DNA from 2 places in the Clostridium fessum genome. Region 1 is predicted to be linked to the other one. Evidence: riboswitches for the same ligand, from Rfam matches in the RefSeq annotation. Region 1 holds a riboswitch; the other holds the start of a gene.
What was found. A riboswitch is a leader RNA that binds a small molecule or an ion and turns the genes downstream of it on or off. The one in region 1 is predicted to bind FMN.
Positions count from the first base shown of each region.

Region 2: another riboswitch for FMN. It lies ahead of ribD (bifunctional diaminohydroxyphosphoribosylaminopyrimidine deaminase/5-amino-6-(5-phosphoribosylamino)uracil reductase RibD); the one in region 1 lies ahead of PG862_RS01535 (ECF transporter S component).

Region 1 is NZ_JAQEQF010000001.1:304,362-319,919, forward strand. Features, by position in the region: gene PG862_RS01520 (N-acetylmuramoyl-L-alanine amidase family protein) at 1-103, opposite strand, end outside; gene PG862_RS01525 (class I SAM-dependent methyltransferase) at 660-1,526, shown strand; gene PG862_RS01530 (creatininase family protein) at 1,573-2,367, opposite strand; gene PG862_RS01535 (ECF transporter S component) at 2,551-3,162, opposite strand; FMN riboswitch at 3,344-3,461, opposite strand; gene PG862_RS01540 (S8 family peptidase) at 3,592-4,773, opposite strand; gene PG862_RS01545 (alpha amylase C-terminal domain-containing protein) at 4,802-6,823, opposite strand; gene PG862_RS01550 (ABC-F family ATP-binding cassette domain-containing protein) at 7,013-8,881, opposite strand; gene PG862_RS01555 (exodeoxyribonuclease III) at 8,878-9,648, opposite strand; gene PG862_RS01560 (dicarboxylate/amino acid:cation symporter) at 9,924-11,114, opposite strand; gene PG862_RS01565 (nucleotidyltransferase family protein) at 11,151-12,077, opposite strand; gene PG862_RS01570 (helix-turn-helix domain-containing protein) at 12,365-12,727, shown strand; gene PG862_RS01575 (ABC-F family ATP-binding cassette domain-containing protein) at 12,901-14,538, opposite strand; gene malQ (4-alpha-glucanotransferase) at 14,681-15,558, opposite strand, start outside.
Region 2 is NZ_JAQEQF010000004.1:176,564-192,121, reverse strand. Features, by position in the region: gene PG862_RS07165 (sensor histidine kinase) at 62-1,717, shown strand; gene PG862_RS07160 (response regulator) at 1,710-2,399, shown strand; gene PG862_RS07155 (sodium/glutamate symporter) at 2,635-3,888, shown strand; gene PG862_RS07150 (TAXI family TRAP transporter solute-binding subunit) at 4,303-5,325, shown strand; gene ribH (6,7-dimethyl-8-ribityllumazine synthase) at 5,453-5,923, opposite strand; gene PG862_RS07140 (bifunctional 3,4-dihydroxy-2-butanone-4-phosphate synthase/GTP cyclohydrolase II) at 5,968-7,170, opposite strand; gene PG862_RS07135 (riboflavin synthase) at 7,186-7,833, opposite strand; gene ribD (bifunctional diaminohydroxyphosphoribosylaminopyrimidine deaminase/5-amino-6-(5-phosphoribosylamino)uracil reductase RibD) at 7,881-9,023, opposite strand; FMN riboswitch at 9,389-9,504, opposite strand; gene PG862_RS07125 (MATE family efflux transporter) at 9,639-11,030, opposite strand; gene PG862_RS07120 (NCS2 family permease) at 11,701-13,062, opposite strand; gene PG862_RS07115 (ribonuclease E/G) at 13,103-14,380, opposite strand; gene PG862_RS07110 (TIGR03936 family radical SAM-associated protein) at 14,486-15,292, opposite strand; gene PG862_RS07105 (TIGR03960 family B12-binding radical SAM protein) at 15,306-15,558, opposite strand, start outside.

The DNA of each region.
Region 1 (15,558 bases):
TTCCAGACTGCTGCCAGCCTTCTGCCGCGTAAGATGTCAGGGTCGCCGCCCCTATCATCAGCGCTGCGGAAAGGACGCAGACTGCCAGTTTCTGTTTCTTCATATACAAGCCCTCCCAGTTCACGATTGATAACGTCTATTCTCCCACCTGCTGCGCATTCGCACACTTCCCGTCGTGTGGAGACTGCATCAGATGCTTATAACGCCTTGTTTTGTTCCAGATACGTGCAATCTATCTTTTACCTAATATACATTTTAACAGGAGATGTAGGAATCTTCAAGGAGATTTATCTTTCAATTTATTTACTTTTTTTTGGCAGGAAGCCGTTCAAAAGGTTTGACACGCCAATCAATGACCGATATAATTAGGTATGCATTTCAACTGAACCGTTTTTCCGGTCAGACAGACTGCGTTTATGGTTACTGTGCGCGCATCGTGCCCAGTAACGGAATTTGCCGTGGCTTCGCATTTAAATACGGCAAATTCCTGCTGTCACCACGTTTTCTTACGGCACTTTCGGTTCCAAAAGTGCCTACCCGGGAACAGTAACCATTTATGCCATTTGGATGGAAATGGCTTATGGATAACACCGATTATAAAGGCGGCAGATACCCTTTTCCGGGGTTTGCGCCTCATTTTTTTGAAAGGATAAAATTTTATGTGGATTGCAGATGGATGGAACGATTATGAAGTGATTGACTGCTCCGAAGGAGAGAAACTGGAGCGGTGGGGCGACTATCTTCTGGTTCGCCCGGACCCGCAGGTTATCTGGAACACCCCCAAGACACACCGCGGCTGGAAAAAGATGAACGGACACTACCACAGAAGCTCCAAGGGCGGCGGCGAATGGGAATTTTTCGACCTGCCGGAGCAGTGGTCGATCCATTACAAAGAACTGACCTTTAACTTAAAACCGTTCAGCTTCAAGCACACAGGTCTCTTCCCGGAGCAGGCGGCAAACTGGGACTGGTTCGGTGACCGCATCCGCAATGCCGGACGCCCAATCAAGGTTTTAAACCTCTTTGCCTACACAGGCGGCGCTACCCTGGCGGCAGCCGCAGCCGGCGCCAGCGTGACCCATGTGGACGCCTCCAAGGGCATGGTAGCCTGGGCGAAGGAAAACTCCCGTTCCTCCGGGCTGGAAAATGCACCCATCCGCTGGATCGTCGATGACTGTGTGAAATTTGTTGAGCGTGAGATCCGCCGCGGCAACCATTACGACGGAATCATCATGGACCCGCCGTCCTACGGCCGCGGACCGAAAGGCGAGATCTGGAAGATCGAAACTTCGATTTACCCGTTCGTGCAGCTCTGTACGAAACTGTTATCGGACAACCCGCTCTTCTTCCTCATCAACTCCTACACCACCGGGCTGGCGCCGTCCGTCCTGACCTATATGCTCTCAACCGAAGTTGCCTCCACCCACGGCGGCACAGTGAAATCGGACGAGCTGGGACTTCCGGTTACCCGCACCGGACTGGTATTACCATGCGGTGCATCCGGACGCTGGGAATCTGGTAAATAACACTGGTATTCGGATGACATAGACACCCCATTTTTAAGTTTGATTCCTATTCATTCCAATCCCGGATATCTAACAGCCCCGGGACCAGTTCCCGCGCACTCGTCTCTAATATAATTCGCCCCTTCTCGGCGCTTGCACCAGACGGATCTCCTCCAATTCCAATCGGCGATCCGTCTTTTGTTTTCCAGTCCTCCGACACCCAGCCGATCGAAACCGGACCGTATGGCTTCAGGGCGCGGGTCTTCTCAAACGCCGTCGGCTCTCCCGCTTCCGAAAGTTCCAGCTTCACAAGACTCTCATCGACCGCCATTACCATCGATGTCTCCATCTCTCCACCGTGGAAATCCCAGATATTCCCCTTTGAAATCGTTGCTTTTACATCCGGATGACCAAATGCCCCCGATGAAAGGATAAACGGTGCAATCCCCAGCTCACTCCGAAGTTCCCGGCTTAAAACCTGCGCAATCGGCGCATTCCCACCATGGCATACCAAAAAAGCCAGCTTCTTAAAACCGTGATGCGCCAGGCTGACGCATATATCATATAAGAGATGATAGTAAGTGTCCGGCCGGACTGTGACCGAACCGCAGAAATTCTTATGCTCTGTACTTAAGCCCACCGGAATCACCGGAAACAGCAGCATCGGGAAGTCTTCTTCCCCCTCTGCCTCCAGTGCCTTTTTGATCTCCTGACTCATCGCCTCCGCGATAATATCATCCGTTCCCAGTGGTGCCTGATTGCCGTGCTGTTCCAGCGCCCCGAGCGGAATCAGGACAATCGTGTTCTCACGGTCCACCTGCTCCATTTCCCATCTTGTCAAATCTCTATAGTTACGTATCATAGTATCTCCTCCTCTTATAAAAACAGATATGTCTTTGCACGTTCCATCAAACAAAAAAGGATTGTCCGGGATTCTTCCCCCAGGCAGCTTTCCCAGCGGTTTCCCGACAATCCTTTCTATGAAATGGTTCTGCCGTTTCACAGCAAACAGCCAAATCCGTCAAACCATTCCTCTTATTTCATTTTATACTGCTTTCGGCACAATCTTCGCCGCACGCAGGCGTACAAACAAAAGCTGTCCAACGATATAGTTGAGTCCCACTTTCAATACATTGAATGGGATCGTCGCCAGGATGATAAATCCATTCAGGTCTTTGATCGCCGGGTTGACCGACGCTACCATGCGGATCACTTCATCCAGCGGCAGGCTCATCGCTTTCGCATATAACGGAAGCGTAATGTTCGCATTGATAAAGCATGCACACGCGGTGCGGATCACGATACTGAGCAGAAGTGCTTCTACAGCTGCCTTACGGTTAGCGCCCAGCTTCTGATAGAGGAACCACAGCGGCCATACGAACAGGAACGCCGCAATCAGGTTGGCCAGCTCACCGACGTACATCGTGTTAGTTCCGACAGTAATCAGCTTGATTAACAGCTTGATGACTTCTACACAGATACCGGATACCGGTCCCATCAGAAACACGGCAATCACAGACGGTACATCACTGAAATCCACCTTATAAAACGGCGGCATCATCGGAACCGAAAATTCCAATGACATCAGCACGCCAGCAACCGCTGCCAGCATCGCCGTATAAATCAATTTTTGAATACTCCATTTTCCTGTCTTCATCTTAAATCTCCTTTCGGTTTTAAAACTCATTTCTCCGAAGGAGGAGTATGAATCAAGTGCCGGACTAGCTGCATTTGTAAAACTAAAAAAACCCCAGGTTGTTCGGGACCTGGGATAATAAATCGCAACTTAGCCGATGTACACCAGCCTGCTTACGCTCAAGCGGTACACTCTCTGACTCCTGCCTCTTCTCTCATCCAGACTATACTGTCGGTTTCGGAATCTCACCGAATCGGCCGCCATCGCGGTTCGCGGACTATACCGCCGGTAGGGAATTTCGCCCTGCCCCGAAGAAATCATGGTAATTACTCCGTCTTCATACATATAAACATGTGAATCTGCGGAGTAATTATCTCACCCGGTCATAGTATCACATACAAACGAGAATTTCAATATTTTTTTAACAATCTTTCTTTTCATTTTTCCCATCTACGGCATTGCCGCCCCGGCATCCAGCATACCTCCGGTTGCCACCTTGCCGGACAGACTCTCAAGCGGCCGCGCCGACTGCAGAATACGGTTTCTCACATCCATAAGCGACAGGGACGCATCGCAGGAGTACAGCATTGCCGCCGTTCCGGTCACCATCGGCGCCGCCATCGATGTGCCGCTCATGTAGGCATAGTCATTGCCCGTGATCGTGCTCAGGATATAATTGCCCGGCGCTGCCAGATCCACGCTTCTCACCCCGTAATTGGACGCACGGTCGAGCTGACCGTCAAAGCGCAGGTTTGCCACGGAAATGATATTGTCCAGTTCAAAGCTTGCCGGGTACATCGGCTGCTCATCGATGCTGTAGCCATTGCCGGAGGCGTCGCCGTTTCCAGCCGCTACAATAAACAGCATCCCCGAATCCTTGATCGCCTGATACAGCTCCTCGCTATATTTCATCGTGCCAAAGCTCAGATTGCAGATCGACGCGCCATTCGCCTGCGCATACCGGATCGCCTTAACCACGTTGCTGACGGTTCCGACACCGGACGATGTTCCAAGCGTCTTGATCACCATGATCTTCACATACGCCGGATCGCAGATTCCAACCGTTCCGACTCCATTTCTCGCCGCCGCGATCGTGCCCGCCGAGTGGGTACCATGATTGTCATCCGTCCCGGTAAATACCTGGGCATTATTATCATAGAAATTCCAGCCGTAAACGTCATCGATATAACCATTTCCGTCATTGTCAATGCCATCGCCCGGAATTTCCCCCGTATTCGTCCAGATCGAACCGCTAAGCTCCGGGTGAGTTATGTCAACCCCTGTATCAATCAGCGCCACAATCACCTGACGTTTTCCACTTTTCGCGTCATATTTCTTCCATGCCGGGACAATATTCATATCGATTTCTTCCAGAGAACGGACTGTTCCATCTGCTGAGAGCGCCGGACTGCCGGTAATCGCCCCAATCGCCGCATCCACCGCCGCCGTATGGCTCGGCACCAGACGCAGTTCACCTGTATTTAAAAAAGCCCACTGATAGGAGGCATAGGAATCCGCATAGGGAACCGACTCCCGTGACGGACCCGCCGCATATGCCGGAAGCGCCGCGCTCCCTGCCATCATGGCAGCACACAGGGCGGCTGCCAGCCCTCTAAAAAGTTTCTTTTTCAACTTGCTTTATCCTCTTTCAATTCCGTTCTTACAGTTCGCGCGCTGCCGCAACCACAGTCTCCGCTTCCTTTGCCGGTTCTTTTCTGACATTCTGCCGTTTTACCGATTTTACCACTTTCCCAGCTTTTTTGCCATCCTTTTCGGATGCCGGACCGGAAATTGGCTTAAAGCCGCGAAATACCAGAATACTCCGCGGCGGAACCATATACTGGCGAAGCTCTTCCTGCGGCTCCTGCCCTGCCTCCAGGCTTTCCGGCGGACAGATTCCGTTATTGTCTGCGTCGTCTGTGTTGATGCACAGAGTCCACTGCATTCCCTTCGGAAGCTTCGGAAGATCAAATTCATGCGGCTCCCAGTGCATATTGTAGGCGACAAAGAAATAGTCATCGCTGGTGCCGTCCGCTCTTCGCCCGTACTCGCCGCAGTAGAGAATGCCGAGCTGGCGGCGGAAATTTTCAAACTCCGGGCACCATGTTTTGACGCCGTGGTAGGAAACATCCGGGTGTCCGCAGACGAGGTAATCAATATTTTTCGGCTCCACCGGCAGGTGGAACACTGGATGCGCTTTGCGGAACGCTATCATATATTTTACAAATTCGTAAATATCCCGGTTCGTCTCCAGCTGATGCCAGTTGAGCCAGGAAATCTCATTGTCCTGACAGTAAGCATTATTGTTGCCGTTCTGGGAATTGCCGAACTCATCGCCCGCTAAAAACATCGGCGTTCCCTGGCTCAGAAAGAGCAGCAAAAATGCGTTGCGGAGCTGTTTTTTCCGCATCTGCACAATCTTCTTTTTCCGCGTCGTGCCCTCGACGCCGCAGTTCCACGTATAATTATAATCGCTTCCGTCCCGGTTATTCTCCCCGTTCGCTTCGTTGTGCTTCTGCTCACAGGAAACCATATCCATCATCGTAAAGCCATTTGTCGCCGCCATATAGTTGATCACGCCATACGCGTCCGGATTCCGGCGTGTCTGGTAAATGAGACGGCCGACCTGATCCTCATCGCCCTTTAATACCCGGCGCATATCGATCAAAAATCCTTCATTGTACTCGCCCAGATGCCAGCGGCGCTCCCGCAGCTTCGGTGCCGCTGCCGTTTTTGGCACACGCACGCCATCCCAGGAAGCAGCTAATAGCTTCGTATCAGCTAACAGCGGATCCGACGCCAGCAGTTCGGCCGGCGCAAACCCGGACAGGTGCACGCCATCCACATGATACTCGTAAACCCAGAAACGAACCGCCTCCTGCGCCAGTGCCGCGCTCTCCTCGCCGGTAAAATAAAGCTCAACCAGCACTTCAATATCATTTTTATGAAATTCTTTCACCAGATCCTTAAATTCCCGCTCCGGTTCTTTCTCTTTCCCGGATGTGTACGAAGCTTTCGGCGCAAACAGGTATCCCGCCCCATAGCCCCAGTAATTGAGCCGTCCGGTCGGTGTCCCAGTCGCATACGGATTCCCGTCTGCCCCATCCTCCATCATCACTTCCTGAAATTCATTCGGCATCATTAATTCAACTGCTGTGATACCCAATTCCTTTAAATAGGGAATTTTCTCCGTCAGCGCACGGAACGTTCCCCGCTCCCCGGTGCCGGAAGAAGTATGACGGGTAAATCCGCGCACATGCAGCCGGTACAGGATCGTCTCATCATACGGATGTTTCAGCGGCTGATCCATTTCCCAGTCATACGTTTCTTCCGGGAAACGGCAGCGCACCGGACGGAGCGCCGCTTTTAAATCGCCCCAGCGCTCATGTCCTGTATAGATGCGCCCGCACGGATCCGGCAGCTCCCCCTGCTCAGTCTCGATCGTGTATTCCAGTCCCGAAAAATCATCGCCCGCAAGCTCCATCATCCAGAGATCCCCCACCCGTTCTTCCGGGGAAAATGGAATCCGAACACCCTGTTTTTTACCTGTCTCATAAATTGCCAGATGGCAGAATGTCCCCGGTGCCTCGACGCACAAGTGCATTCCCGTCTCTGTCCGCTTGATTCCCGGTGTAAAATCAGGGGTTCTTATCTTCTGTCTCACGATTTTTTCTGCTTTCACCTGTATCCCCTCCACGTTTTCATACGGCACTTTCGGTTCCAAAAGTGCCTATTTGTGAGCAGCCGCCTGCGCCTGTTACAGTCCACACATATGCAGACTGTAACAGGATTTTGCCGATGCTTCGCATTCCAAATCGGCAAAATCTGCTACCTCCACGTTTTCATACGGCACTTTCGGTTCCAAAAGTGCCTACTTGTGAGCAGCTGCCTGCGCTTCTATTTTTTCCGCCAGATCGTTCAGATACATCCAGCGGTCCATCTTTTCTTCCAAAAGAGCTTCTTTTTCCTCTTTTTCCTTTATGATGCCGTTCAGAGCCGTATAATCGCGGGCAGAGTCCTGCATCTGCTGCTCCAGATCCGCGATTGCCTCTTCCAGCGCCGCGATATCATCCTCGATCGTCTCCCACTCTTTCTGCTCCATATAGCTGAATTTGAGCTTTTTCTCGCGCTGGCGACCGCGGTTTTTATCCTTTGCCGTCTCCGCTGCATCTGACGTTCCCGCACCAGAAGCGCCTCCGGTCTTCTGGCCTCTGCCGTGTTCCTGACCGGATTCCTCCATCTCTGCCGCTATGCGTTCCCCACAGGCTGCCTGATAGTCGGTATAGCCACCCTCATACTGACGGATCGCGCCGCCGCCCTCAAAGGCGAAGATCCGGCGCACTACGCGATCAAGGAAATACCGGTCATGCGATACCGTAATCACGATCCCCTGGAAATGATCAAGATAATCCTCCAGAATCGTCAGCGTGCCGATATCGAGGTCGTTGGTCGGCTCGTCGAGCAGAAGGACGTTTGGCGCGCCCATCAGGATATGGAGCAGATAGAGTCTGCGCCGCTCGCCGCCCGATAGCTTGCCGATCAGCGTGTACTGCATATGGGACGGGAACAGGAACCGTTCCAACATCTGGGATGCCGATACCAGCCCGTCCGCCGTCCGCACGTACTCTGCCACATTTTTAATGTAGTCGATCACGCGCATCGACTGATCCATATCTTCGTTTTCCTGTGAAAAATAACCCATTTTTACGGTCTGGCCGATGATCGCCTCGCCCGAATCCGGTTTCACCCAGCCGGTAATCATCTTCATCAGCGTCGATTTGCCGCTGCCGTTCGGTCCGATGATGCCGATGCGGTCATCCTTCAAGAAGATATAGGAAAAATCATCGATCAGGAGGCGGTCACCATACGCCTTATGAAGATGGTGTGCCTCGACCGTGGTTCGTCCGAGACGGCTGGAAATCGAGCTCATCTCCACATTTCCATCTACTTTCGGCGCTTCCACCGCACTCAACGCCTCGAAGCGCTGAATACGCCCTTTCTGCTTCGTGCTGCGTGCCTGTGCGCCGCGTCGGATCCACGCCAGCTCCGTCCGCAGGATATTCTGGCGTTTCTGCTCCGAGCTCACCGCCATCGCCTCGCGCTCTGCCTTTAATTCCAGATAGCCCTCATAGCCGGACTGATAACTGTACAGCTTTCCCTTGTCCAGTTCGACGATGCGGTTCGTCACGTTATCAAGGAAATACCGGTCGTGCGTGATCATCAGAAGCGCGCCGCGGAATTTTTTCAGGTACTCTTCCAGCCAGTCCGCCATCGCACTGTCCAGATGGTTCGTCGGCTCGTCTAAAATCAACAGATCCGCCGTCGATAACAGCACCGCTGCGAGGGCAACGCGCTTTCTCTGTCCGCCCGAAAGTGTCTCCACCTTGGCACTATAATCGGTGATTCCAAGCTTATTCAGCATGGATTTCGCATCGCCCTCGAGATCCCAGGCGTGCTCATGCGCCATATTTTCCCGGATCACGCAGTCTAAGACGGTCCGTCCCGCTTCAAACTCCGGATTCTGAGGCAGATAACGGATATAGAGATTTCGTCCCTTTACTACCGTACCCTCATCCGGCTCTTCCAGACCGGCTACAATCTTTAGAAGAGTAGATTTTCCGGTTCCGTTGATGCCGATGAGACCAATCTTATCACCTTCACCGATGGAAAATGCCACGTCATCAAAAAGCAGCCGTTCCGTATATGATTTTTTCAGATGTTCTGCTGTCAGTAAATTCATGCCTCATCCCGATCCTTTATCTGTAATTCTACCGGGCAGTGATCCGAACCCAGTATCTCCGTATGAATCTGTGTGCCCGCCAGCCGGTCCTTCAGGCTCTTGGAAACACAGAAATAATCAATCCGCCACCCAGCATTCTTCTCGCGCGCCTTAAACCGGTACGACCACCAGGAATAAACGCCCTCTTTATCCGGGTAAAAATAGCGGTACGTGTCGATATATCCAGAGTCCAGAAGCTCCGTAAACTTGCTTCTCTCCTCATCCGTAAATCCGGCATTTTTCCGGTTCGTCTTTGGATTTTTCAGGTCAATCTCCGTGTGTGCCACATTCAGATCCCCACAGAAAATGACCGGCTTTTTCTCCTCCAGCTTCTTCAAAAACTGGCGGAAATCATCCTCCCACTGCATCCGGTACGGAAGTCTCGCCAACTCATTCTGGGAGTTCGGCGTATAGCAGGTCACCACATAATAATCCGGGTACTCCGCCGTAATGACGCGCCCTTCATGATCGTGCTCCTCAATACCCAGACCGTAGCTCACGCTAAGCGGCTCCTCCTTCGAAAACAACGCTGTTCCCGAATATCCCTTCTTCTCCGCATAGCTCCAATACTGATAATACCCCGGAAGCTCCAGATCAATCTGCCCTTCCTGCAGCTTGCTCTCCTGAATACAGAAAATATCCGCATCCAGCTCATGAAATACATCCAGAAATCCCTTTCCCACACACGCCCGCAAGCCGTTTACGTTCCAGGAAATCATTTTTTTCATTCTATCTCTCCTTTTTATCAAATAAGGTTTTTCCGATACATAAAAAGACAGCAGGCAGGTGGCAGACGCTCCGAAACTGGTCTGTGGATGCAGAGCAGGCTTTCGCCTATCAGTTGTACGCATCTTGAACACGCTTGTCCGAATGGGGCGGACGCAAGTCCGACACAGACGAACAAGTGTAGTGAAAGCAAGCGGACAACGATAGTGCGAAGAGCCAGCGGCGCATTCACAGACCTGTTTCGGGGCGGCTGCTGCCTGCCCCACCTCTCTCATTTTTATAAATCTACGTGTAAATCCTGATGTTTAATCCCATGTTTCTCCACATATCCCGTCAGCATCAGGGTCAGCGCGCCATCGCCCGTTACGTTGCAGGCAGTACCAAAACTGTCCTGAAGCGCAAAGATCGTCAGCATTAGCGCCGTTCCGGTCGCATCGAAACCGAGGACACCGGTGATCAGTCCCAGAGACGCCATAACCGTACCGCCCGGAACACCCGGTGCACCTACGGCAAATACACCTAAAAGAACACAGAACAGAACCATCGTCATCATATCCGGGAGGGCGCCGTACAAAATCTTGGATACCGTCATGACAAAGAATACCTCGGTCAGAACCGAACCGCACAGATGGATATTCGCAAACAGCGGAATACCGAAATCAACCATATCGTCACGAAGCGGCTCTGCCTTTTTGGCACAGCTGAGCGCCACTGCCAGGGTCGCCGCAGAAGACATCGTACCGACTGCCGTCAGATATGCCGGACCATAATGCTTGATAACGCCTCTCGGGTCACGGCCAGAGTAAATACCTGCCAGTGTATACAACAGCGCCATCCAGATATAGTGGCCTGCCATAACAATCAGGATAACCGAAATGAAGATCGGAGCCTGTTTTGTGATAGTTCCCTCATATGCCAGGGAACAGAACGTAAATGCGATGTAAACCGGAAGAATCGGAATGACAATCTTCTGTACAATCTCCAGAACGATCTTCTGGAACTCGTCTAAGAGTTTCGTTACCGTCACCGCCTTGGTCCAGGTCGCTGCCAGACCAATCATAACGGAAAATACCAGCGCACTCATGACGCCCATGATCGGCGGAATGTCCAGTTTAAAGACAACCTCCGGCAGGCTGCGCAGTCCATCGACTGCCGACTGAATCGACATATGCGGAATCAGCGTATATCCGGCTGCCATCGAAAACAGCGCCGCGCCAAGAGACGATGTATACGCCAGAATCAGCGCTACTCCAAGCAATCTGGAGGCATTCTTTCCAAGCTTCGTGATCGACGGGGCAATAAAGCCGATGACGATCAGCGGTACACAGAACGAAATAATCTGCCCAAAAATATAATTCAACGTCACAACGAGATTCATAAAACTTTCATTTGCTATAAGACCGGCAATAATACCGATCGCTACACCCAGCACCAGCCGAAACGGCAGGCTTTTCATCAACTTGCTCATACCCATTTTTCCTTCCTAATACCTATCTCTTCATTCTTACTCTTCCCAAAGTTTTTTCGGATACAGACCGCCGTCCTTCATCCCCTGGATCGCGTCTGTCACCATCTTCTTATCTTCCTTGTAGGTCACGCCGTACCAGCGGTCCACGCTCTTTAACACGGTCACCTCGGCTTTCCCCTCTTTCAGAAGTTCATCCACCACAAACGGGAGGAAATACTCACATTTGAGTGGATTTACCGACAGATTTTTCTCCAAAAATGGAACAAAACGCGCCTTTAACTCCTTTAAGATGCTGGAAGTAAAGCCCCAGAGGTTCATCGATACAAGCGTATCCTCCCCCAGCTGCTCCCAGGTTGCGCCGTCATCCTCGGTATATTCCGCCTGATCGCCGTGCTTCTCGATGCGCGTTCTCTCGTGGATATCTGCCAGATGTCCATCCGCATCCACCGTACAGACGCCGCGCGCCACATGCCCATTTTCCGTCAATGTGTTGTAGAGATGATAGGCAACCATCGCATACTGATATTTGTCATCATCACCGCAGGATGCCAGACGATCATAGATCGCCTTGAATGCCGATTTTCCATAGTAATCATCCGCGTTGATCACCGCAAACGGTCCGTCGATCACCTCGCTGCAGCAGAGAATCGCATGACCGGTTCCCCACGGTTTGACGCGTCCCTCTGGAACCTCAAATCCATCCGGAAGGCGGTCATTTTCCTGATACACATACTCCACCTGCACGTGCTTTTCCATGCGGTTTCCGATATGTTCCTTAAACTCTTTCTCAATCGATTTCTTGATAATAAATACGACCTTTTCGAATCCAGCCTCGACTGCGTCGAAGATCGAAAAATCGATGATCAGATCTCCTTCCCGATCGACCGGATCAATCTGCTTCAAGCCGCCGTACCGGCTGCCCATACCAGCCGCCATGATCACCAGAACTGGCTTCTGACTCATGAAAATTGTCCTCGCTTTCTGTTTCTTATCCACAATTCTGCCCGTTTTCATTCAAAGCAGAATTGCCTATTTCCTTTTATTTTAAACCAATTCGGGCAGACTGTAAACAGTAAAACAAAAACCCGGCTGCCGTTTTATTCCATAGAGCGGATATTCTTTTTTGTTTACATTTTTATAAATGTATTTTTTACTGTTTCTACACCAGTTAATTGTATCTTTTAGTTCTGCGCATACTTGTATGATAGATTGTTTTCACAAATATTTGATGTATGCGGGAGGTGCTTTAAATGATTGCTGCTGGTGACCGGCTCCGTGATTTACGGGAGGACAAAGGAAAAACGCAGGCGGAAATTTCCAGTCTGCTGGGTACAACTCAGCAAATCTATTCCCGCTATGAAACAAACCGGACGGATCTGCCTCTTCGGCATCTGATAAAACTGGCGGATTATTACCAGGTCAGCGCCGATTATATTCTCGGTCGAACCTCCTACCCGAAGAATCCGCCCGAAATGGCGAAACCATTTCTTAAAAATGTCACCTATGGAGAGGTCAATGGGCGTATCTCATCATTCCAGACTTCCACGAAAAAGCAGTTGATCGAATACATCAATTACCTGGTTTATCTGGAATCACGCCATAAGAAGGATTGATCACGCCAAAAACGGGACATTGACACCATAGATGTGCAAAAGACAGCTCCAGGCATCGCTCACATGCAGCGTCTGGGGCTGTCTTTTATCTTTCAGACTTTTGTGCTTTCATCTCGGCAATTGAATAACCGAGGATTCTCGCTTATTATCCTAAATCACTTTGATTCCAGCTCTTAGTCGTCCTCTTCCTCACTATCCGTAACAGTAAATACCTGACGTTTTCTCGCCATCTCATCGTTTGCCAGATACTCATCGTAAGTAGTAATCTTATCGATCAGCTTGCCGTTTACGATTTCCATGATACGGTTTGCGGTCGTCTCAACGATCTGGTGGTCACGGGAGGAGAATAACAGCACGCCCGGGAACTTGATCATACCGTTGTTCAGAGCGGTAATGGACTCCATATCCAGATGGTCGGTCGGCTCGTCCAGAATCAGGACATTGGAACCGGAGATCATCATCTTAGAAAGCATGCAGCGCACCTTCTCACCACCAGAAAGAACGCGGACCTTCTTCACGCCGTCCTCACCGGCAAACAGCATACGTCCTAAGAATCCGCGGACATAAGTCACATCCTTAACCGGAGAGTACTGGGTCAGCCAGTCTACGATCGTGTCGTCGTTATCGAACTCTTTCGAATTGTCCTTCGGAAAATATGCCTGACTGGTGGTCAGACCCCATTTATAGGATCCCTCATCCGGCTCCATCTCGCCGGAAAGAATCTTGAAGAGAACGGTCTTTGCCTGCTCGTTCGGTCCTACAAATGCTACCTTGTCCTCGCGTCCGAGAATGAAAGAAATATTATCAAGAACCTTCACACCATCGATAGTCTTAGACAGGTTCTCTACGCTTAATACCTCATTACCGATCTCACGTTCCGGACGGAAGTCGATATACGGGTACTTACGGCTGGACGGTTTGATCTCATCTAACTCAATCTTCTCCAGAGCACGTTTTCTGGAGGTTGCCTGCTTAGACTTGGAAGCATTGGCAGAAAATCGCTGGATGAACTCCTGCAGCTCCTTGATCTTCTCTTCCTTCTTCTTGTTGGCTTCCTTCATCTGCTTGATCATCAGCTGGCTGGACTCGTACCAGAAATCGTAGTTTCCGGCATAGAGCTGAATCTTGCCATAGTCGATATCTGCGATCTGGGTGCAGACTTTATTTAAGAAGTAACGGTCATGGGATACCACGATAACCGTATTCTCAAAGTTGATCAAGAACTCCTCGAGCCATGCGATCGCATCGAGATCCAAGTGGTTTGTCGGCTCGTCGAGAAGCAGGATGTCCGGGTTTCCGAACAGTGCCTGTGCCAGAAGAACTTTGACCTTCTGGGCACCGGTCAGATCTGCCATCTGTTTGTAGTGGAGATCCGTCTCGATTCCCAGACCATTTAAAAGGTTCGCCGCGTCGGACTCTGCCTCCCAGCCGTTCATCGTGGCGAACTCGCCCTCCAGCTCGGCAGCCTTGACGCCGTCCTCCTCGGAGAAGTCTTCCTTCATGTAGATAGCTTCCTTCTCTTTCATGATCTCGTAGAGTCTCGCATTTCCCATAATAACGGTATCAAGTACCGGATATGCGTCATATTTAAAGTGATCCTGCTGTAAGAATGAAAGTCTCTGTCCCGGTGTGATGATAACCTCACCATTGGTCGGTTCCAGCTGTCCGGACAGGATTCGTAAAAAGGTAGACTTCCCGGCACCGTTGGCACCGATGAGTCCGTAGCAGTTTCCCTCGATAAATTTAATGCTTACGTCCTCAAATAACGCCTTCTTTCCTACTCGCAGTGTTACATTGCTTGTACTAATCATGGCAATTTCCTTTCATACTGTTCAAATCGTTCATACTCCCCAGGTGCATCTTTGCCCCGGGCGGGTGCAATCCATGTATATTTTACAGGTTTTTCCCGAATTTGCAAGCATTTTACGGGTTTTTATTCCCATCCGCCAAAAACTAAAATCTTCCGAACGTATCCACCAGCCAGGACAAATAATCTGCCCGCTCATCCGTAAACTGCCCCGGAAGCAGACGCCAGCGCCAGTTTTCCCCGAGAGTTCCCGGCGTATTCATGCGCGCCCAGTTATCGAGCTTCAACACATCCTGCATCTGGAAAATGGCAACGCTCGCGACTGAACCGTATGCCGCGCGGAACACGCGGTCTACCACCTCACTCTGGTGTGCTGCACCGAGGTAATCGGCAATGTACTGAAGCTCCCACCACTGACGTTTTTCCGGTTTGAAATACCCCGCCAGCGTCTCATTGTCGTGCGTTCCACCGTAGACTACGGAGTTCGGGTCATAGCAGTGCGGCAGATGCTCGTTGAAACGGTCGCCACTGAACGCAAACTCAATGATCTTCATGCCCGGATAGCCCGTCTCTGCCAGCAGATCCTTGACCTCCTGACAGAAGACACCAAGATCCTCCGCGATGATCTTCGTCTCGCCTGCCGCCTCGTCAAGTGCGTCGGTCAGCTTTTTGCCCGGACCTTTCTCCCACTCGCCGTCTTTCGCAGTCACAGCGCCATACGGGATTGCATAATACTGCACCACGCCGATGAAATGGTCGATCCGCACCGCATCGTAGAGCTTCGCGGACGCTTTCATCCGGCTTCGCCACCAGGCGAAATCGGTTTGTTCCATTTTCTCCCAGTCGTAAAGCGGGTTGCCCCAGAGCTGTCCATCCTCTGAAAATGCATCCGGCGGCACACCCGATACCTTGAGCGGCGTCAGATTTTCCTCGTCGAGCTGGAACAGCTCCGGGTGGCTCCAGACATCCGCGCTGTCGAGCGCCACGTAAATCGGAATATCGCCGACGATCTGAAGTTCTTTTT
Region 2 (15,558 bases), on a different contig from region 1:
CACATTTTGCAGACCGGATCAACTCATTTCCTACATCAAATAAATTCCGGAGGTTTTATATATGAAGATAAAGGAAGGAAAATCAGCGCTGGAACAGAATCTGTACCGATCCTTTCTGCTCCTTTCCGCTACCCTGGTGCTCATCTCACTTGGTTTTACTCTGTTTTTTGATATTTCCAGACAGCGAAAGGATATGGACAAGCTGATCAGCGGTACTGCTTCTTATATTGCTGCAATTCCGGATGTCGCCGCCATGCTGGAAAACGGCTATCCTGATTCCACCGTGACCCGCGACCTGGATTCTCTTTCTTTGAATATACCAGATATCAATGTCATCCTCATCAGTGATAAAAACGGACTGCGCTTTTACCACACGAACCGTCTGAAAACCGGCGATTCCTACGTGGCAGGTGACGAGGACGCTATTCTGTCAGGAAGCGATCCATATATCACAACCGGCTACGGCACGCACGGCATGCAGCGGCGCGCCTTTCACGCAGTAAAAAACAGCGGCGGAGAGATCGTCGGTTTTGTGATGGTTTCCCTGTTCACCGCTACCCTGTCCGCCCAGCACCGCAGTCTGCTGTTCTTTTATATAATTATATTCCTGATCATGATGATCGTCAGCATTTCCCTGACGCACACAATGTTCTCCCTGCTGCGCGACTCCCTGTTGGGATATGACCCGGAAGAACTCGTCAATATTTATACCCGCCAGGACGAGGTCATGAATATGATCGACGAGGGACTTGCCGCAACCGATCTGGACGGCAGAATTCTCTTTGCCAACCAGAAAGTTTCCACGATACTCGGTCGTCCTGCAAACGAACCTCCGCTCACCCACTTAACGATTCAGGAATTGTTTCCACAGACCGCTTTCGATCAGGTCATAAAAACCGGCGAAAGTGTAACGCACGAGAGCATCAGCTTCGCCGGACGCCAGCTCATCGTCAAGGAGGTGCCAATCCATGGACGCGGCAAACAGGCGCGCCGGGGTGTCCTGATCGTTTTATTTGACCGCACCGACCTCCTGCGTCTTTCCGACGAGCTTTCCGGCGCCCACAATATGTTGGACACGCTGCGCGCGTTCAATCATGAATTTTTAAATAAGCTGCACATCATTCTCGGCTACCTACAGACCGGGGAGATTCAGCAGGCGATGAATTTTATCACCAACAGCAGCCTTGTCTCCAGCCAGTCCGTCCGTGAGACAGCCAACTGCATCCGCGTTCCGAAAATCTGTGCGCTTGTGATCGGGAAAATGATGCACGCCGCTGAGCTTGGCATCCGCCTGCAGGTCAGCGCCGACAGCACCTGCCGCGACCATGATCTGCTGATCCCGGTGGAAGGATTTGTCACCATTCTCGGCAATCTGATGGAAAATGCCATTGAAGAGCTAAGCCACGATCACACCGCCAGTCCGGATGTCATTAACGCATCTGAAAGCCCGCGCGAAATCCACATCGGCATCTACTGCCGCCCAGACGTCAACATCATCACCTGCGAGGACACCGGGCACGGCATACAGCCGGAGCTGCTCGATCATATTTTCGAAAAAGGAGTTTCCTCCAAGGGCGAGAACCGCGGAACCGGGCTTTTCCTGGTTCATGAGCTGATGGAGGAGTACGGCGGAACCATTGATATCGACACAGAGCCTGGCGAGGGCACCTGCTTCACCCTGACATTTACCCGAAAGGAGACAGAATCTAATGTATAAAGTCATTATTATAGAAGATGATCCGATGGTTGCATCCATCAATAAACAGTATGTCGAGCTGACCTCCTCTTTTCACGTGGAGGCAACTTTCAAAAACGGCATCCTTGCCCTGCAGTATCTGCAGAACTGCACGGTTGACCTGATTATTCTCGACTACTACACGCCTCAGATGAACGGTGACGAATTTATCGACCAGCTCCACGCGGCTGGCATGACCCCTGCGATCATCATGGTAACCTCTGCCAACGACGCAGAGACCGTCCGCCGGCTTATTTCCCGCGGCGTCACCGATTATCTCGTCAAACCATTTGAATATGACCGCTTCAAAGCTGCCCTGGAACGATTTGCGAAACGTCAGGAGGAATTGAAAACATCGGCGTCCGCTTCTGACCTGGGACAGGCGGAGATCGATCGCCTCTTCTCCGTCCCGGATGTCTCCTCCCAGAGCGCTCCGCTGACAAAGGGCCTAAATGAACGCACCCTTGGACTGATCCGTCTCTTTCTCTCCGAACATCCGGAGGAGGTCTGGTCCAGCGAACAGATTTCGGAACAGGTTCATTTGTCCCGTATTACAGTCCGGCGGTACTTAAATTACTTAGTCGAAACCAACGAACTGGTCAGCATGATCGATTACCAGACCGGTGGACGCCCTTCTATTAAATATAGATATTCCGGAAAATAAGAGCCACTTCGTTTTCCAGCAATCTTCAGGTTTTTCCTGCCTTTTCGCGGCTGCAGCTGTACAGATTCATCATAGAACCGTATCTATACTGCAGTCGCTTTCTTATAGTCATTTTTATTTACAATACTTACAAAACTGTATTTAAAATTACATAAATTGACTTCCCTTTTTCAATCTTATAAACTGCTTATAAAAGAAATAAACAAATTCTTAAAAAAGAATGGAGGGAAGTTCTATGTTAGAACACATTATGGGATACTTTGGAACTTACACACCGGCAGCGGACGGTGCCATCGCAACATTCCAGTTCGAGTATCTGACCACACTTGGTTTCGCAGCCATCGTTATCTTCTTAGGACGCGCGATTGTCGCTCACAGCGCCCTGCTCAGAAAATATGCTATACCGGCTCCGGTTATCTCCGGTATCATCTTTTCTGTTGTTGTATCTATCATCAAGGGTTCCGGAATCATCGGTTTTTCCTTTGATGCAAAAATCGTGAAAGACTTATGCCAGAACTTATTCTTCCTGTGCGTAGGTTTCGGCTTCAGCTACAAGATGTTAAAGCATGCAGGCGGAAAGCTTTGTATCGCAATCGCAGTTGCAGCCTGTGTCCTGATTACCTTACAGGATGTCGTTGGTTACCTGGTAGGCAGCGCCATCGGTCTTCATCCGCTTCTGGCTCTGCAGTGTTCTTCATCCGCTATGTCCGGCGGTGTTGGTACTGCTTCTGCATTTGGTCCTATCTTCGAGAACATGGGTGCTCCGGATGCAACCACAGTCGGTGTAGCAGCCGGTACTATGGGCAACATCATGGGTTCCTTAATCGGTGGTCCGGTTGCAGCTTTCCTGATTTCCCGTCACGGTCTGAAATCTGACCCGAACGACAGACCGGAATCTGCAAAAGCAGGTTCAGCAGCTGTTCTTAACAACACCCGTATGATCAAAGCATTTGCCCTGTCTCTGCTTGTAGCAGCACTTGGTATGCCGATCTACTGCCTGTTAGACAACATCCCGATGATCGAGATGCCGAAATTCATCGGCTGTCTGTTCGCAGGTGCTATCGCAAGAAACATCATGGATGCAGCTGGTATCGAATTCCCGGTTCCGGAGATCGACGCTATCGAGCATATGTTCCTGGAACTCTACCTGGCACTGGTTCTGATGACCATCGATATCACAAAGCTGGCTCCGGTAGCTGGTCAGATGGGTATCATCCTCCTTGCACAGGCTATCCTGATGGCACTCTTTGCAATCTTCGTATCCTTCAACGTATTTGGCCGCGATTACGGTGCAGCTGTTATGGCAGCTGGTAACTGTGGATGGGGCTGTGGTTCAGGTCCGAACGCAGTAGCAAACGAGAAAGCCGTTATGGATCAGTATGGATGGCACACCGTTGCTTGGGTTCTGTATCCGTCCTTCGCAGTTATCATCGACGATATTTACAACCCGATTTTCCTTTCCATCTTCTCCAGCCTGATTACAAAATAATCACTGAGACGAGATAGGAACACTTCATATAAGACATCTTTTATATAACAACATACCTAAAGCTCAATTGAAAATGTAACCTGAAAGAAGAGCGTCCGGTTCCCCCACATAAACCGGACGCTCTTTTTTGTTACTGTTCACGCATACGTGCCCAGTAACGGAATTTGCCGTGGCTTCGCATTTAAATACGGCAAATTCCTGCTGCCACTACGTTTTCTTACGGCACTTTCGGTTCCAAAAGTGCCTACCTGTGAACAGTTACATTTATATTTTCCTCTTCCTTGGTCTTGTCTTATCACTGTTTTTTATGTTATACTTTTATAGAGTTTTAATATTCTTTTAATCGCTAAGGCAGCATTCGACAGAACCGCTGCGTTTTTTTATATACTGATAAACTACGAAAAGGTGAGATCTATGAAAATAAAAAAACTAGTAAAATTGGCACCAATGATGCTTCTTACCTTCCTGCTCGGACTTTCCGGCTGTTCCGGCAGCACCGCCGCAGATGCGCGGGTCAACGACCATCCCAGCGAAGAAGATGAAGAGCTGCACGTTCTGACCATCGGAACTGCCGACAGCGGCGGAACCATGTACCCGATTGGCAGTGCCATCGCCTCTGTTTTAAGCGGACATGATGAACAGCTCAAGGTCAATTTAAGCGCCTCCAACGGTTCCTACACGAACGTGGAAAATATCAAAAACGGACAATTTGATATGGGACTGGTCAGCGGCGATGTGGCATTTTCCGCCTATCAGGGAACGGACGAATTTTCCGGTCATCCGGTCGAATCCCTGCGGGCGATCGGGGCCGTCTATTCAAGCCTGTCCACCTGGATGGCGCCGGAGTCCGAGCATATCTCCTACGTTCATGAACTCGCCGGACACCACATTGCCGTCGGACCAGAAGGATCCACCACGGAGCTTTCCGCCCGCACCGCTCTCAAGGCAGCCGGGCTCAATATTGCCAACACTGCCCTTGAAAACTACAGCTTCTCCGCCAGCGTGGACTCTGTCTTAAACGGTAAACTCGACGCCGTCCACAGCTTCGCCGGAATCCCGGTCCACAGCCTGACCGACCTGGCCAGCCAGACGCCCTGCCGCCTGCTGGAGTACACTGACGAAGAACTGCAAAAAATTCTTGCAGCCAGCCCCTTCTATGTCCGCGCCACCGTCCCAGCCGGTACCTATCCGGGACAAACCGAGACACTGAAAACCTTCGGAATCAAATGCCTTCTCTGCGTGGACGCATCCATGGACGAACAGCTGGTCTACACCATCACCAAGATTCTCGACGAATCCCGTGAAGAACTGATCAGCGCCCACCCCTCCTTAAGTAACTTATCTGATCCGGAATATATATGCAGCCAGCTTCCTATTCCGCTGCATCCGGGAGCTGAGAAATATTATACGGAACAGGGGCTGTTGAAAACAGAGTAACATGATAGCAAACAAAAACAGGTAACACCAAAACCTGGCGCATGGACGAATTTTCCTAAGACAAAAAAGCCAGGGCTGCATCATTCCGCAGTCCTGGCTTTTTCGATGCCCGATTACCTGATTATTTTTACTTCCGGATCTCCCGCAGCAAATTCACCATCTCGATTGCTCCCGTCGCGCAGTCAAATCCCTTATTTCCGCTCTTTGTTCCCGCTCTCTCGATCGCCTGCTCGATCGTATCCGTCGTCAGCACACCGAACATAACCGGCACGCTGCTTGCCAGAGAAACCTGTGCGATTCCTTTCGAAACCTCGCTGCACACATAATCATAATGGCTTGTGCTTCCACGGATAACCGCACCCACGCAGATCACCGCATCATACTTTCCGCACTTCGCCATCTCCGACGCAATCAGCGGAATCTCAAAAGCACCTGGAACCCACGCAACATCTACGTCCTCCTCCGAGACATTGTGACGGCGCAGCGCATCCTGCGCGCCTGCAACCAGTTTCGAGGTGATAAACTCATTGAATCGTGCCGCCACAATTCCGATCCTCATATTATTTTCCGCTACTACGTTTCCTTCAAATGTACGCATAAGTACCATCCTTTCCGACGATCTATTTTCGCCTGTCACTTTTTCTATTTAAAATTCAAAATATGTCCCATCCGCGCCTGCTTCGTTTTCAGGTAAAATCCATCATACGGCGTCGCCTCCATCTGAATCGGCACGCGCTCCTTGATTTCCATGCCAAAATCCGAAAGCTGATATACCTTATCCGGGTTATTGGTCAGAAGACGCAGCGTCTTGATTCCCAGATCCTTTAAAATCTGCGCCCCAATGTAGTATTCCCGCAGATCGCCCTTAAATCCCAGCGCCAGGTTCGCATCCAGCGTATCCATGCCGCCATCCTGCAGCTTGTAGGCGCGCAACTTATTTAAAAGCCCGATGCCGCGTCCCTCCTGCCGCATATAAAGGAGAACGCCTCGTCCCTCTTTCTCAATCTGGGTCATCGCCGACGCAAGCTGCTGTCCGCAGTCGCACCGCAGAGAACCAAATGCATCGCCGGTCAGGCACTCCGAATGCACGCGGCAGAGTACATCTTTCCCATCTCCGATATCGCCCTTGACGAGTGCCACATGGTGTTCTCCATTTAAGAGATTCAGGTAGCCATACGCACGGAATTCGCCGTATTTCGTCGGCATCCGCGTCTCTGCCACACACTCGACCAGCTTTTCATGTCTCTTGCGGTACTCCTGCAGCTGTTTAATGGAAATCATCGCCAGACCCCATTGTTCTGCCATCGCAAATAATTCTTCCGACCGCATCATCGTTCCATCCTCGCGCATGATCTCGCAGCACAGACCGCATTCCGGCAGTCCTGCAAGCCGCATCAGGTCTACCGTCGCCTCTGTGTGACCGTTGCGCTCCAGAATGCCGTTTTTCTTCGCCATCAGCGGAAACATATGTCCCGGGCGGCGGAAATCCTCCGGCTTTGTGTCCGGATCCACGCACGCGCGCGCCGTAATACCGCGCTCCTCGGCAGAAATACCGGTGGTCGTCGTTTTATGGTCGATCGATACGGTAAACGCCGTCTCATGGTTATCCGTGTTATCCATCACCATCTGTGGGAATTGCAGCTTCCGGCAGATTTCTGCGCTCATCGGCATACAGATTAAGCCCTTCGCATGCGTCGCCATGAAATTGACATTTTCTGTCGTGGCAAAACTTGCCGCGCAGATAAGATCGCCTTCGTTTTCGCGATCCTCGTCATCCGTAACCAGGATTAAATGTCCCTGTTTCAGCTCGTCCAGAGCCTTTTCAACTGTATCAAACTGCTTCATTGTTCTCCTCCTCTATTAAAATCCATACCGCTGCAGAAATTCTCTTGTCATGCCCTTTCCTGCCTTATCCTCTTCTTCTACTCCCATCAGCTTCGCCACATACTTTCCAATGCAGTCATTTTCCAGATTGACGATATCGCCTGCCCGCTTAAACGCTAGCGCTGTCTCCTGCAGCGTATGCGGGATGATGGAAACGGAAAATGATACGTGATCCACCCGTGCGACCGTCAGGCTGATTCCATCGATCGCGATCGATCCTTTTTCCACAATCAGCCGCAGAATCGGTTCTGGGGCCTGAATCGTATACCAGACGGCATTTCCGTCCCGGCGCACATCCCGGATGGTTCCGGTTCCGTCGATGTGACCGGAGACGATATGTCCGCCAAACCGTCCGCCCGCCAGCATCGCCCGCTCCAGGTTGACCGGGCTTTTGACACCCAGCGCCCCCAGGGACGAACGGTTCAGCGTCTCATGCATTACATCCGCACAGAAATAATCTCTCCCAAATGACGTGACCGTCAGACACACACCGTTGACCGCAATGCTGTCGCCCAGATGAACATCCGAGAGCACCTTAGACGCAGCAACCGTCAGCCGTGCCGAGACTGCCTGGCGCTCAATCGCACGGATCCTTCCCACTTCCTCTATGATTCCTGTGAACATCTTTTCTCCTTTTCAAATCAGCGATTTTTTCCCGTTCTAACACCGCCTCATGCATCTTGACCGGACACCTCATATTCCAGCAGCAGATCCTCTCCCAGCCACACTGCCTCCGGCTTTTTAAGAAGAAATGCCTCCGGCGGCGCATCCACGCCGGTTCCCCTCACCGGGGTCGGGGCGCCTGCACCTCCGAAAATCTTCGGAGCAATGTAGGCCTGCACCCGGTTCACAAGCCCTGCCTTTAAAAACGACCATGCCAGCGTCCCGCCGCTCTCGACCATCACGCTGTCCACTTTCTCCTCGCCCAGCCGCTGCATCATCGCCTGCAAATCCAGTTCTCCCTCTTTTGCCGGGACACTTAAAACACGACAGCCGGCGTCCTCATATGCTTTCTTTCTTCCGGCATCCGATACCGCCGTCACAATCCAGGTCGGTGTCTCCCGCGCGGTCTGTACCACGGTCGATGAAAGCGGCGTCCGAAGCTTCGTATCTGCAATCACCCGGATCGGATTTTTCCCTCCCGGAATCCGGCAGGTCAGCTGCGGATTATCCGCCAGCACCGTCGAAACGCCAGTCAGAATCGCCATATAACGCCCGCGGTCCTCATGCACCCGCTTCCGCGCCGCCTCGCCGGTGATCCACTGGGATTTACCCGACACCGTCGCTGTCTTTCCGTCGAGTGTCATCGCATATTTCAGCACCGTAAACGGAAGTTTCGTCCGCATGAAATGGAAGAACACCTCATTCTGCCGTTCACACTCTCCGCGTAAAACTCCGGCCACCACTTCCAGCCCTTTTTCCCTCAGAAGCCGGATGCCGCGCCCTGCCACCACCGGATTCGGATCCGTGCAGCCGACAATCACGCGCTTCACCCCGGATGCCAGCACCGCTTCCGTACACGGCGGCTGTTTTCCGGTGTGACAGCAGGGTTCCAGCGTCACATACAAATCTGCTCCCGCCGTCTCTTCGCCCCGCTCTGCCGCATTCTTAAATGCCTCCCGTTCTGCATGAAGCTGTCCATATCGTGTATGATATCCCTCGCCGATGATGTGTCCATCCTTTACCAGCACCGCGCCGACCATCGGATTCGGATTGACCCATCCGTGCCCTTTTTCTGCCAGTGCTAACGCCTGCTTCATATATTCCCGATCCTGTAGCTGCTCACCGGGAACCTTTACATGGATTCGTTCCATCTTTTTCCCCACCTTTCTATCAAAAGAATGTGCCAAGGCACATTCTCGCACCGAACGCGGTCGCCTGCGACATATTTCTGCTTCGCGCAAGTGTGCATCCTCACGGAGCGTTTTTTGTTTCATATGATACAATTTTCTATTGAAACAAAAAAGCCCTGAAATGTGAAATACTTTTATTTTCACATCTCAGGGCTTATAATTTCTATTTTATAATATCTTTCATGATATTAATTATCGTAAATATTTTTTTACATCCATTCTCGATGACTTTTCTCTCTCTTTTGCCATAGCGATATATATCCGCCATATCCATCATCCGGGGGAGTGTATCTGGAAGCTTCCCGGCACCGCCGTTTTTATTTACGTTTTCTCTTCTTTCATCCAGACTATACAGTCGGTTTTGGAATTGCACCAAATCATGCGCCATGCGCTCGCGGACTTTACCGCCGGTCGGGAATTACACCCTGCCCTGAAGATATCGTTATTTTGTTGTCATTCATTATCTGTATTGCATTATAGATCCAGAGAATCCGTTTGTCAATCCATTATTTTTTTCATTTATTGATTGATGACAACGTTATCTGACACACATTTTCAGCCATTTTAAGCGCCGCTTCAAGTGTCTGCTTCCACTGCTTTCCCGTTCAATTTCGCGCGCTCTACACAGCGCCCCATAATGCGCCCAATCAAAAGAAGATACACGATCACCGACACCGTCGTTCCGCCGAAATCCGATACCACTTCTGCGTAGAAAACATTTTCAACTCCCGCAAACACCGGAATCAGGAACACGCTGACCAGGTACAGCAGCTTCCGGAACATTGACAGCGAGATCGCCACCGACGGCACACCCATTCCGGTAAATCCATCCACGACCTCATACTGGACTGCCAGTGGAATAATCCCCATCGTGCAGACCCGGATCGCCCAGACAGTCAGTTCCACATAGGACTCATTGCGCGTAAAGAGATACACAAAATACTGCGCCAGCGTCCGGGAAAACAGGAACATGATGCTGCACTGCACCACCGCCAGCAATGTGATATACTTCTGTGCGCTCCGGATCCGATCCGGGCGTCCCGCGCCGAAATTGAAGCCCAGGATCGCCCCCGTTCCCGATGTAATGCCTCCGAGCGGCATCGTCACGATCAGCATAAAACTCTGCACGATTGTCGTACAGGTCAAAAGCATGTCCGCCTCCGCGCCGCCATACATCTGAATTACCGTATTGAGCGAAATGATCAGCACATTGTCAAATGCGATAATCAAAAATGGCGACAGTCCCATCAGCGCAATCTTACAGACTGTCTTCACCTGCGGACATTCAAATTCAAGCCGCAGAAGCACGCGATTTCCTCGCAGGAAACGAAGGACAAAGACCGCCGACGCAAACTGTGACAGAACCGTGGCAAACGCCGCCCCCGCCACGCCCATGTCAAACACAAAAATAAACACTGGATCCAGCACAATATTCGTTACCGCACCGAGCGCCACCGAAATCATTCCGATCCGCGCAAATCCCTGGCAGATAATAAACTGGTTCATTCCGATGGAAAGCAGCGCAAAGACCGTTCCCAGCAGATAGATCGTAAAGTACGATTCCGCATACGGCAGAATCGCTTCACTCGCACCAAACCGCGTCAAAATTTCTCGTTTAAATACAAACAGAACCAACGTCAGAACCGACGACAGCCCGGCAATCATCCAGAAGCTGTTTGCCAGAATCTTTTTCGCTTTCTCATCCTGCCCCTCGCCCATACGGATGCTCATGAGCGGCGAGCCGCCCAGACCGACCAGATAGGCAAACGCGGAGATCAGCGTCACAATCGGTCCGCTGACGCCGACGCCCGCAAGCGCCGTCTCCCCGATCACCGGGATATTTCCAATATAGATTCGATCGACCACGCTGTAGAGCACATTGATAAACTGCGCCAGCATCGAAGGAATCGCCAGACGGATCACCAGCCGCCGGATATCGTCCCGCCCCAAATCATTTTCTATCTTCATATGTATCCCACCTCCGTATGAAACCCGCCCTGCTGTTTTGTTTTCATGTTTTCTTAACTTCTCCTCCCAGAACTGGTTCCATGCGTGTTTCTATCGCCAGAGTCTACTCCCTCTTCTGTCGTTACTGTTCACACACGTGTGCCCAGCAACGGGATTTTGCCGATGTTGCGCATTCCAAATCGGCAAAATCTGCTGCCAGAACTGTATCGTACGGAATTTTCAGTTCAGAAAATTCCTACCTGTGAACAGTTACCCTCTGTCCTTTATACCGTCTGCCCGCCAAAATGTCAATGAGATATTCCTGATAAAAATTACCCCTTTTTTGTACAGTAAAAAGCGCCGGCACTGCAAGCAGGTCCGGCGCTTTTTACCCAATATCGGTTGCTGGTTGTCAACCGATACCGAAAAGATCCCAGCAGAAAATCTTGGACAGTTCGTAACGGAGTGTAATGCATCAAGGAATTTCGAGTAACTTGATTTGTTTTTGTTCGTCTCTGTCCGCGTTCTTCCGCGCGGGAATGATTTTCATCCGTTCAATAAGTTAATGCGCTGCATACGCATTTTATTGCACGTTAATCAAAAAAATTTTAAAAACTTTTTTTGATATAGACTATTTTATTATGAAAACCTGTTTTCGTCAAGTTTTCAGGGGTTAAATTATTACAAGTTGTTACAGGAAAATGTATTTGAGAACGAAGAGTACCGCCAGCACATACATCAGCGGAGTGATCTTCTTTGCTTTTCCTGCTGCCACATTCAAAAGCACATAAGAGATAATTCCCATGGAAATACCCTCGGAAATGCTGTAGAACAACGGCATGGCGATGATTGCCAGATATGCCGGGATTGCCTCGGTGATATTGTCCTCATCGAAACGAATTTCGGTTACAGTTCCCACCATCAGGAAGCCAACCATGATTAATGCCGGAGCCGTCGCAAAGGACGGGATCGCCGTAAAAATCGGTGCAAACAGGGTGGAAAGCAGGAACAGGAGTGCCGATACCAGGGCAGTCAGACCGGTACGTCCTCCGACTGCAACACCCGATGCAGACTCAACGAAGGTAGTCGTTGTGGAAGTACCTAATACCGCACCAAAGGAAGTTGCGATCGCATCTGCCATCAGCGCCGGACGGATACCCGGAAGACGGCCTTCCTCGTCCAGCATGTCTGCCTTGGTTGCTACACCAATTAATGTACCAAGTGTATCAAAAATATCTACAAACAGGAATGAGAAAATAACTACGATAAAATTGATAATTCCAACTGCATCGAAGTCAACGGTAAAGCATTTACCAAATGTCTCTCCCAGTTTGGAGAAATCGGTGATTCCCAGGGTCGGGAACAGGGTGTAGAAACCATTCTCTACGTCCGGTGTGTAAATGCCGGTTACCTGGCACAGCATACCGAGAATCCAGGTTCCCAGAATGCCGTACAGAATCGCGCCCTTCACACGATAGGTGTATAAAACCGCCATGATAAACAGACCGATCAGCGCCAGCAGCGCACAGATACCTGCGGTATGGAAATTTTCCGGGAAGCTGATGATCGTTACCAGTGTGGAAGAGTCTACTGAAAGTCCCGCATTCTGAAGACCGATAAATGCGATGAACAGACCGATACCGACAGACACACCGCGCTTTAAAGTCAACGGAATCGCATTGAAGATCGCCTCGCGCACGTTTGTCAGAGACAGCACGATGAAGATCAGACCCTCTGCAAATACAGCCAGCAGTGCAACATGCCAGCTATAGCCATAGCCCGCGCACACCGTATACGCCATATACGCGTTGAGCCCCATGCCTGCGGACAGAACGAACGGCAGGTTCGCCATAAATGCCATGCAGGCAGTACCGATGAATGATGCCAGAGCCGTAGCCAGAAGCACCGCAGTCGGGTCCATGCCGGTCGATCCGAGGATGCTCGGATTAACTGCCAGAATGTACGCCATCGTCATAAAGGTCGTAATTCCAGCCATAACTTCCGTCTTTACGGTCGTCTGATGCTCGGATAGCTTAAATACTTTTTCAAACATCTTTTCTTCTCCTTGTGTTTTTCATTCTATGATTCAACCGCTACAAAATCTCATGAAGCGGACGGCGCACCTTCTTGCGGGTGATCTCCACCAGCCCAAGCCGCGTCATATCCACCAGAATGGTCTTGACGGGATCTCTGGAAAGTTCCTCTCCCAGAACCCGCATCAGGCTCTCCTGATCTTCTTTTGATTCCATATCGATAAAATCTACAATAATAATTCCCGAAAGATTGCGAAGGGAAAGCTGGCGCGCCACCTCATGCGCCGCCTCCAGGTTGATCTTTAAGATCGTCTCGGCAGGCGTCTTTTTCCCTGTATATTTTCCTGTATTGACATCGATCACCGTCAATGCCTCGGTTGGCTCGATGACCAGATAGCCGCCGGATTTCATCCAGACACGGCGATCCGATGCACTTTTAAGCACCGATTCCAGGCGGTACAGCTTCATTAATGGAAGGTTCTCATCTGTATATAGGGACAAGTTCGGAACCGCCTGTTTTATGCTTTCATTTTTATCTGCCTGGGTCTGATTTTCTTTTTGTTCCTTGTCCTCTTCCTTCTCTTCCGCCAGCCATGCCTCAATCTTCTTCGCATACTCCGGCACATCTGTGATGATCTCCGAAAGGGTTCCTTTCTTCGCATCCCTAAGACTCTGGATATAGGGCGGCGTACCCTGCTCTAAAAGGCTGTAACAGGTGCGGCAGGCTGCCCGGGCAAAAAGTTCTTCCATCTGCTGTTTCAGCTTCTCTGTTTCTGCACAGAGTGTTTCGATGGAAGCCGACGCCCCGTTCGTCCGGACAATCAGTCCAAAACGCTCATCCTTATGTGTCAGAAGTTCCTCCCGCACCTTCTCTTTCCAGGCATTATCCTTGATTTTTGCCGAAAATCCGATCTGCGGTTTTCCAACCGTCAGAACCATATAGGTACCCGGAAAATTCAGACAGCAGGTCACGGACGGATCCTTGGTTTTCAGGGCGTCGCGGGACACCTGGACGAGAAGCTCGTCTCCAGCTTTTAGTTTCCGTGGACTTACTTTCTTCTCAGAATTTCCAGAATATCCGAATGAACATAGCTGGTTCAGCTCGTCTGTATAAAGCAGAACCGGGTTCTCCGCCAGGCTGAAATATCCGGTTTTTCCACCGCCGAGGTCAATAAACGCGGCGTTGATGTTTTTTACCATATTTTTCACCTTGCCGATGTAAATATTCCCCAGCAGGCTTTCATCGCCAGATTCCAGCGTCAGCGACCGGCAGTGCCCGTCCGAGAGGAGCGCCGTCAGGCTTCGATCCTTCCATTTTGTCACTATTAACTGATCCAAACTCTTCGTCTCCTCTCATTTTTTGCTGCCATTCACACTTCGTGCTACCTGCAGCCGGATTTTGCTGGCGCTTCGCATTTCATCTCTTAATGAACATTGAAGCATTTACACAATCTCGCTTCCATACGCCTCAAGCGGCACATACTCCGGTGCACCCTCGGCGCCCTCGTCCGCATACAGCTCCTCGCGCTCGACCTGAATAGCAAACGGGCGGTAGGTCAGCCCCAGGCTCTCATAGAATGCCTGCAATACCTGCTCCGGCTTTCCGTTTGCCGCACTGCCCGATAAGAGGCGCAGGAAGACACAGATTCCTTCTGCCTGTTTTTCCTCCTCAACCGTCTCATTTTCCAGATCCGGATACCAGTCTGCGACCATCGCCGGAACATACTCTTTCCGCTCCGCGATTCGCGCCTCACAGATCAGCGGACGCAGATCCACGGTTCTCTCGCCCTTTTTCGTCTGCTTCACAAACGGAATTGTCTCGCTTTTGCAGAATGTCAGGAATTTCCCGAAAAATTCTTCTACACTGCTGCCGTCCTCCGGTGCAAATCCCTCTTTAAACCAGAATGTGTAATCAGCAGCTGCCACCAGCGACATCGCATTCTTTGCCGTCTCCGGAAGCTCGCGGTAGCTGATCACCTCCAGCCCCTCGGCGCTGACCTCATTTAAGCGGCGCACCATCCCGGTCGAATTTCCGCTGGAATTGACATCAATATCCACATACTCCGCATGGCTGATAAGCCCCACGCTGAGCGGAGACGCAAACGACATGATCTGGTGCGGGCTGAATCCTTCGCTATAACGGATATCCACTTCCGCCCGGCGCATCACCTTCTGGAAGTAACGCATCACGTCCAGATGACCGATAAAACGCACCGTTCCCTGTTTTTGAAATTTAATTCGTATCTTCATGACCGCTCCTTCCTCATGCCCGTTCTTCGAAACAGACTCCGCCGCCGTACTTACGGACACCACATCCCGAACAGCGCATCCGGCAGTTCGGCGTTACCGTTTCCGCCTGTGCGTTCGCCCACTCACGTTTTAAGAAATCCTTCGTCACACCCGCGTCGATGAAATCCCACGGGAACACTTCATCAAGGCTTCGCTCACGCGTCGTATAGAAATCAATGTCCACGCCGCAGGTCTCAAACGCCTTCATCCAGATATCATTGTTGAAA